One region of the Vibrio qinghaiensis genome, then DNA from elsewhere that is predicted to be linked to it. Evidence: predicted binding sites of a transcription regulator. Region 1 holds the regulator's gene; the other holds the start of a gene.

Evidence for each region. The regulator MetJ, encoded in region 1, represses methionine synthesis genes. The targets are predictions, from matches to a motif close to TTAGACNTNTANANGTCTAA.
Region 2: metN (methionine ABC transporter ATP-binding protein MetN) is a predicted target of MetJ. The motif match lies at 1,283-1,302, and genes of this name have one in related genera.

Annotation. Positions count from the first base shown of each region.
Region 1 covers NZ_CP022741.1:2,563,035-2,566,451, forward strand. The annotation lists gene CCZ37_RS11940 (malic enzyme-like NAD(P)-binding protein) at 1-1,182, shown strand, start outside; gene metJ (met regulon transcriptional regulator MetJ) at 1,330-1,656, opposite strand; gene CCZ37_RS11950 (O-succinylhomoserine (thiol)-lyase) at 1,940-3,106, shown strand; gene CCZ37_RS11955 (bifunctional aspartate kinase/homoserine dehydrogenase II) at 3,106-3,417, shown strand, end outside.
Region 2 covers NZ_CP022741.1:787,310-790,726, reverse strand. The annotation lists gene treR (trehalose operon repressor TreR) at 1-224, opposite strand, end outside; gene CCZ37_RS03810 (MliC family protein) at 280-624, opposite strand; gene gmhB (D-glycero-beta-D-manno-heptose 1,7-bisphosphate 7-phosphatase) at 650-1,201, opposite strand; gene metN (methionine ABC transporter ATP-binding protein MetN) at 1,399-2,433, shown strand; gene CCZ37_RS03795 (methionine ABC transporter permease) at 2,423-3,100, shown strand; gene CCZ37_RS03790 (MetQ/NlpA family lipoprotein) at 3,150-3,417, shown strand, end outside.

The DNA.
Region 1 (3,417 bases):
ATTTCATTAACTAAGCCTGCCGACTCGGCTGAAGACCTTGCTCTAGCTTACAGTCCGGGCGTCGCTGAACCGGTTCGTGAAATCGCGCAGAACATCGACAACGTTTATAAATACACTGCGAAAGGCAACACCGTCGCTGTGATCTCAAACGGCACGGCTATTCTTGGTTTAGGTAACTTAGGTCCGATGGCTTCCAAGCCCGTCATGGAAGGAAAAGCGCTACTGTTTAAACGCTTTGCTGGACTTGATTCAATTGATATTGAAGTAAAACACCGCACAATCGATGAATTTGTCGATACGGTTGCCAACATCGCTGACACCTTTGGCGGCATCAACTTAGAAGATATCAAAGCACCAGATTGCTTTGAGATTGAACGCCGTTTGATCGAACGCTGTAATGTGCCTGTTTTCCATGACGATCAACACGGCACTGCGATTGTTACCGCCGCTGGCATGCTCAATGCGATTGAACTGCAAGGCAAGAAACTCAACGAATGCACTATCGTCTGTCTTGGCGCTGGCGCAGCAGCCACCGCTTGCATGGAACTATTGATTAAGTGCGGCGCAATGCGTGAAAAAATCTACATGCTTGATCGCAAAGGTGTGATTCATACTCGTCGCGATGACATTAATGAATATAAGCAGTTGTTTGCTAATAACACCGACAAACGCACACTGGAAGATGTGATTGAAGGCGCTGACTTATTCCTAGGTGTGTCAGGCCCCAACCTGCTGCCTGCCGAAGCGCTAAAATTAATGGCCGATAAACCGATCGTATTTGCTTGCTCAAACCCAGATCCAGAAATTAAACCAGAACTCGCACGCGCGGTACGTGATGATTTAATTCTCGGCACAGGTCGTAGCGATTATCCAAACCAAGTCAACAACGTGTTGTGCTTCCCATTTATTTTCCGTGGCGCTTTGGATGTCCGTGCTAGTGAAATTAATGACCAAATGAAGCTAGCCGCAGTTGAGGCGATACGTGAACTGGCTAAAGAAGAAGTGCCGGCTGAAGTGTTGAAAGCCGCAGGCGTAAAAGCGTTAAGTTTCGGCCCTGAATACATCATTCCAAAACCGATGGACCCACGCCTACTGCCTCGTGTTGCTAAAGCGGTTGCTCAAGCAGCGGTTGACTCTGGCGTCGCTCGAATCGAGATGCCTGTCAATTACATGCAAGAATAATCACAAGCTTGAGCGGCTAAATGCCTCGCTCGAAAAAAACCGCTGACTTTCAGCGGTTTTTTTATATTCTGAGACACAGAGCCAAAGTCACCATGGCAACTTACCCAGTATCCTCTCGATTTTATCTCGTTGTACCGCAATTACGCGCTACACTTCTTCATCATCATACGCTTCAAATTCAATGCCCATGGCGGTCATTAATGCTTTTGCTTCCGTCGGAATATCGTCTGGACGATCTTTTCTCAAATCTTCGTCGGTCGGTAAAGGTTGACCGGTATAAGCATGCAAGAAGGCTTCACACAGCAGCTCACTGTTGGTTGCGTGGCGTAAGTTATTGATTTGACGGCGAGTGCGCTCATCAGTTAATACTTTCAACACTTTCAATGGGATTGAAACGGTGATTTTTTTGACTTGCTCACTCTTCTTCCCATGTTCAGCATATGGGCTAATGTATTCCCCATTCCAGTCTGCCATTGCGCACCTTCGTTATCGTAATTGGTCGTTAAAAATTTGAAAGTTGGATTTTAGCGGGATTTACCGCCACAAGCAAAGACATATAGACGTCTAGATATATTGACGTCTTCTTTTTGGTTCAGTAAAGTGTGCCATTATCGACTGATAGATAGCAATATAGCGCACTATCGGATATAGCTAATACTCTAGACAATTGAAATTGCCACCTTAGTTGTCCCCGAATAAGGCAGGAACCCCCTCAATAAAAGTCAGTTTATTGAGTTTATTAAGTAAGGAAACCGTCATGACCACTCGCAAGCCAGCCACCATCGCCGTTAGAACCGGTATTGAATCCGACTCTCAATATCATGCTGTTGTGCCTCCAATTTATCTTTCGACAAATTATAGCTTTCCTGCGTTTGGTGAAGTGCCTAAATACGATTACACACGCTCTGGCAACCCGAATCGAGGTCTGCTCGAAAAAGCGTTGTTTGAACTCGAATCGGGTCAAGGCGCGGTGGTGACTAACTGTGGCACTTCGGCGCTGAATCTATGGGTTTCCGCCTTTTTAAGTCCTGACGATCTGATTGTGGCCCCGCATGACTGCTACGGTGGCACATATCGCCTGTTTAATACACGCGCCAAAAAAGGCGATTTTCAGACACTCTTTATTGATCAATCCGATCCAAACGCTTTGCAGGCTGCTTTGGCGAAAAAACCCAAATTGCTACTCATTGAAACTCCATCCAACCCATTAGTTCGCGTGGTCGATATTGCTGATATTTGCCAACAAGCACACGCCGTCGGTGCATTAGTGGCGGTTGACAACACCTTCTTAACGCCAGTATTTCAAAAACCATTAGAGTTGGGCGCAGATTTTGTCATCCACTCCACCACCAAATTCATCAACGGCCACTCCGATGTGATTGGCGGAGTTGTTATCACTAAAACAGAGCAGCACGCTGAAGAGCTAGCATGGTGGGGCAACTGCCTTGGCTCAACGGGAACCCCTTTTGATAGCTACATGACGCTGCGTGGCATTCGTACCTTAGGCGCAAGAATGCGCGTCCATGAGGAGAGCTCACGCGCTATTTTGGACTATCTGCAATGCGAAGCCTTAGTCAAGGTCATTTATCACCCGAGTTTGCCAGAGCATCCTGGCCATGAGATAGCGAAAAAGCAGCAATCTGGCTTTGGCTCTATGCTCAGTTTTGAGTTTGCGGGCAGCTTTGAACAGCTTAAATATTTTGTCTCTCAGTTAACATTATTCTCACTGGCAGAATCATTAGGAGGCGTGGAGAGCTTAATCTGCCACCCCGCTTCGATGACTCACCGAGCGATGGGCGAAGAAGCGTTGGCCGAAGCCGGTGTTTCACAGCAGCTATTACGCCTATCGGTCGGCTTAGAAGATGCGCAAGATTTGATTGACGATCTCGCGCAGGCCTTTGCTAAAGCGCAGGAGGCCTATTAATGACTGCCCTACGTCAATTGCACAAGTTTGGCGGTAGCAGCCTTGCCGATCCTGAATGCTACAAACGGGTCGTTAATATCTTAAAAGAGTATTCTCAAGCTGATGATTTGGTGGTGGTTTCTGCCGCAGGAAAAACCACCAATCGTTTAATCGAATTTCTCGACGCTCTTAATAAAGATGGTCGAGTGGCTCATGAGAACTTGCAATCGGTCCGTCAGTACCAAACCGATTTAATCAACGCGCTGCTCGATGAAGATGCAGCGCAACCGCTCATCACTTTACTCACCAACGAAATTCGCACTTTGGGTCAG
Region 2 (3,417 bases), 1.1 Mb from region 1:
GGTGACTCAAGGCGTGAGATAATCACGCCAATCACTTTCTCACTGCCACCACGCATTAACTGAGCGGATTTCAGTGGCACATACCCAGAATCTTGGATAACGCGTTCCACTTTTGCTCGTGTTTCAGGCTTCACTTTTGGGTCGTTCGTCAATACACGAGAAACCGTCGATTTACCAACACCCGACAGTTTTGCAATATCCAAGATAGTCAGTTTTCTGCTCATGCGAACCTATAGCGTAAATAAAAATGGAAGATAGCATGCGCTTATCTTAAATGAATTATTGAGTGGTACAGCCTTGATAAGTCGTTGATCCCACTTCGAGCAAAGCCTCATCGCCTTTCGTATGTAAAAGCACGGTTTGAGGCTGAGTTTGCTGGCTATCGTCGAGCCTATATTTTACGCCAGAGGCCGCTGGAATTTGTATTAATGGATATTCGCGACCAGCAATACGGAGCACGGCTGACTGTTGCTCAATATACGCAACATCAAAATGCTCACCAGAGCGACATTGATAATGCTGGAATTGGTTCTCACTTTCAACGCGCGAATCGTTCGCGTAATGTGGTGAGCATGCCGCTAAAAAAGCAACACTGAATCCAATAAAAAGACATGATTTATTCATATTGCCTTCCACAAAGGGGGAATTTTTACGGTGCAAGAAAAGCAGGGACATCGCGAATACTATCAAGTACCACGGTGGCGAGTAATTCACCTTGCTCAGTAACGGGTTTACCGGTACGCACTAACACTCGGGTACCAACACCTGCGGCTTGTGCAGCCATCATATCTTCAGCTTTATCGCCTATCATCACCGATTTTTCCATATCGATATCAAGAAAATCCCGTGCGGAGATAAACATACCAGGCTTGGGTTTGCGGCAATCACACTCTTCTTTATACTTACCTTCACCGTGCTCTGCATGGTGCGGGCAGTAATAAATACCATCAAACTCGACACCGTGATCGGCAAAATTCCAGTCCATCCATTGCGTTAAAGATAAAAAGCGCTCTTCACTAAATTTCCCACGAGCGATACCTGATTGGTTGGTCACCAAAACCAGCAAATACCCCATGTCTTGAAACTTCTTAGTGGCTTCAAATACACCATCAATAAACTCAAAATCATGCTCATCATGAACATAGCCATGATCAACGTTGATCACGCCATCGCGATCTAAAAACACTGCAGGTTTAGCCAAAATAACTCTCTCATATCACGCCAGATATGATGATTATTACACGCTTTATTTTTTTCATCACTACCTAATTCACCAAGGCGTTTAGACGTCTAGACGTAAAAATATCTATTGACTTAAATCAATTTAAGCCATAGCATCGTCCAATAAGTGAGAGAGAGTTCAACATTTTATTCTGTTATCCCTGCACAGGTTTTCCGATGATTCAAATTAATCAAGTAAATAAAGTTTTCTTTCAAGGCAATAAGGAAATTCAAGCCTTGAAAGAGATTAATCTTCACATTAAGCAAGGCACTATTTTTGGTGTGATTGGCTCGTCAGGTGCAGGGAAAAGTACGCTGATTCGTTGTGTCAACATGCTAGAGGCCCCAACAACAGGTTCCATTGTAGTTGATGGCGTTGATTTGACTCAACTAAGCAAATCAGAGCTCAGCCAAGCTCGTCGCAACATTGGCATGATCTTTCAACACTTCAATTTGCTTTCATCACGTACAGTATTTGGCAACATTGCTCTGCCACTTGAACTGGCTGGTGTCGAAAAAAATAGCATTGAAAAGAAAGTGTCAGAGCTGTTGCAACTGGTCGGCCTGACGGATAAGCGCGAAACGTATCCTGCCAATCTGAGTGGCGGCCAAAAGCAACGAGTTGCGATTGCGCGAGCGCTCGCCTCTGATCCGAGAGTATTGCTGTGTGACGAAGCCACCAGTGCGCTTGATCCTGCGACGACTCAATCGATTTTAGAGCTATTGAAAGAGATCAACCGCACGCTCAATATCACCATTTTGCTAATTACTCACGAAATGGATGTGGTAAAAAGTATTTGCCACGAAGTGGCCATTATTGGCGACGGTGAACTGGTTGAAAAAGGCACAGTTGGCGAGATTTTTGCTCACCCTAAAACCGCCTTGGCTCATCAATTTATTCGCTCAACGCTCGATTTATCAATTCCAGAAGATTACCAAACTCGCCTACAAGCCACTCGTGTAAAAGACAGCTACCCGCTGGTACGCTTAGAGTTTACAGGTGCGACGGTTGATGCGCCCTTGATGACACAAATTGCCCGAAAATTTAATATTGATGTCAGTATATTAAGTTCAGATCTTGATTACGCTGGTGGCGTTAAATTCGGCATGATGGTCGCTGAACTGTTTGGTAATGAGTCGGACGATAATGCCGCTCTTGAATTTCTTCGCGAAAACAACGTAAAAGTAGAGGTACTTGGTTATGTCCTTTAACACCATCACCGCTTGGTTAAGCCTGAATGGCGATCTTCTACTAATGGCAACTTGGCAAACACTCTACATGGTCGCTGTCGCGGGCATCGTCGGTTTCGTGGTTGGTATTCCACTAGGGGTTATTTTACATACCACCAAAAAAGGCGGCCTTCTCGAAAACACTCAGCTGAACCGCATTCTTGGTGCCATCGTTAACATTGGTCGCTCTGTGCCATTTTTGGTGCTCATGGTGGCCATTATTCCAGTGACAAAACTGCTTGTCGGTACATTTATTGGCACCACGGCGGCCATTGTGCCGCTGACGATTGGCGCAATTCCATTTGTCGCTCGTTTAATTGAAAGTGCATTGCTGGAAGTGCCCACTGGTTTGGTCGAAGCAGCGCAGTCAATGGGGGCTACGCCGATTCAAATTATTCGTAAAGTGTTGCTTCCTGAAGCGCTACCAACGATTGTCAACTCAGTCACCATTACTATGGTCACTCTAGTAAGTTACTCTGCCATGGCCGGAACCGTTGGCGGCGGTGGCTTGGGCGATGTCGCTATTCGTTACGGCTTTCATCGCTACGACTTAACCATTATGGCAGTCACAGTCGTGATGCTGATTGTCTTAGTACAAATTATTCAATCGATTGGCGATAAGTTTGTCCGCCGTGTCGACCACCGTTAAATCACAATAAAGTTAAAACACAGATTCGTTTTATAACAAGGAGTTAATCATGAAATTTAGCCTTAAAGCTCTACTTACCCTCGCCGTTAGCGCTTCAGCACTCGTGCTGGCAGGCTGTGGTGAAAAAGCGGTCGACAACAATAAAATCAAAGTGGGTGTCATTGCCGGTGCTGAAGCACAAGTTGCGGAAGTTGCAGCAAAAATTGCAAAAGGAAAATACAACCTAGATGTAGAACTCGTTACTTTTACCGACTATGTTACCCCTAATGCGGCACTGGATGATGGTTCGATTGACATCAATGCATTCCAACACAAGC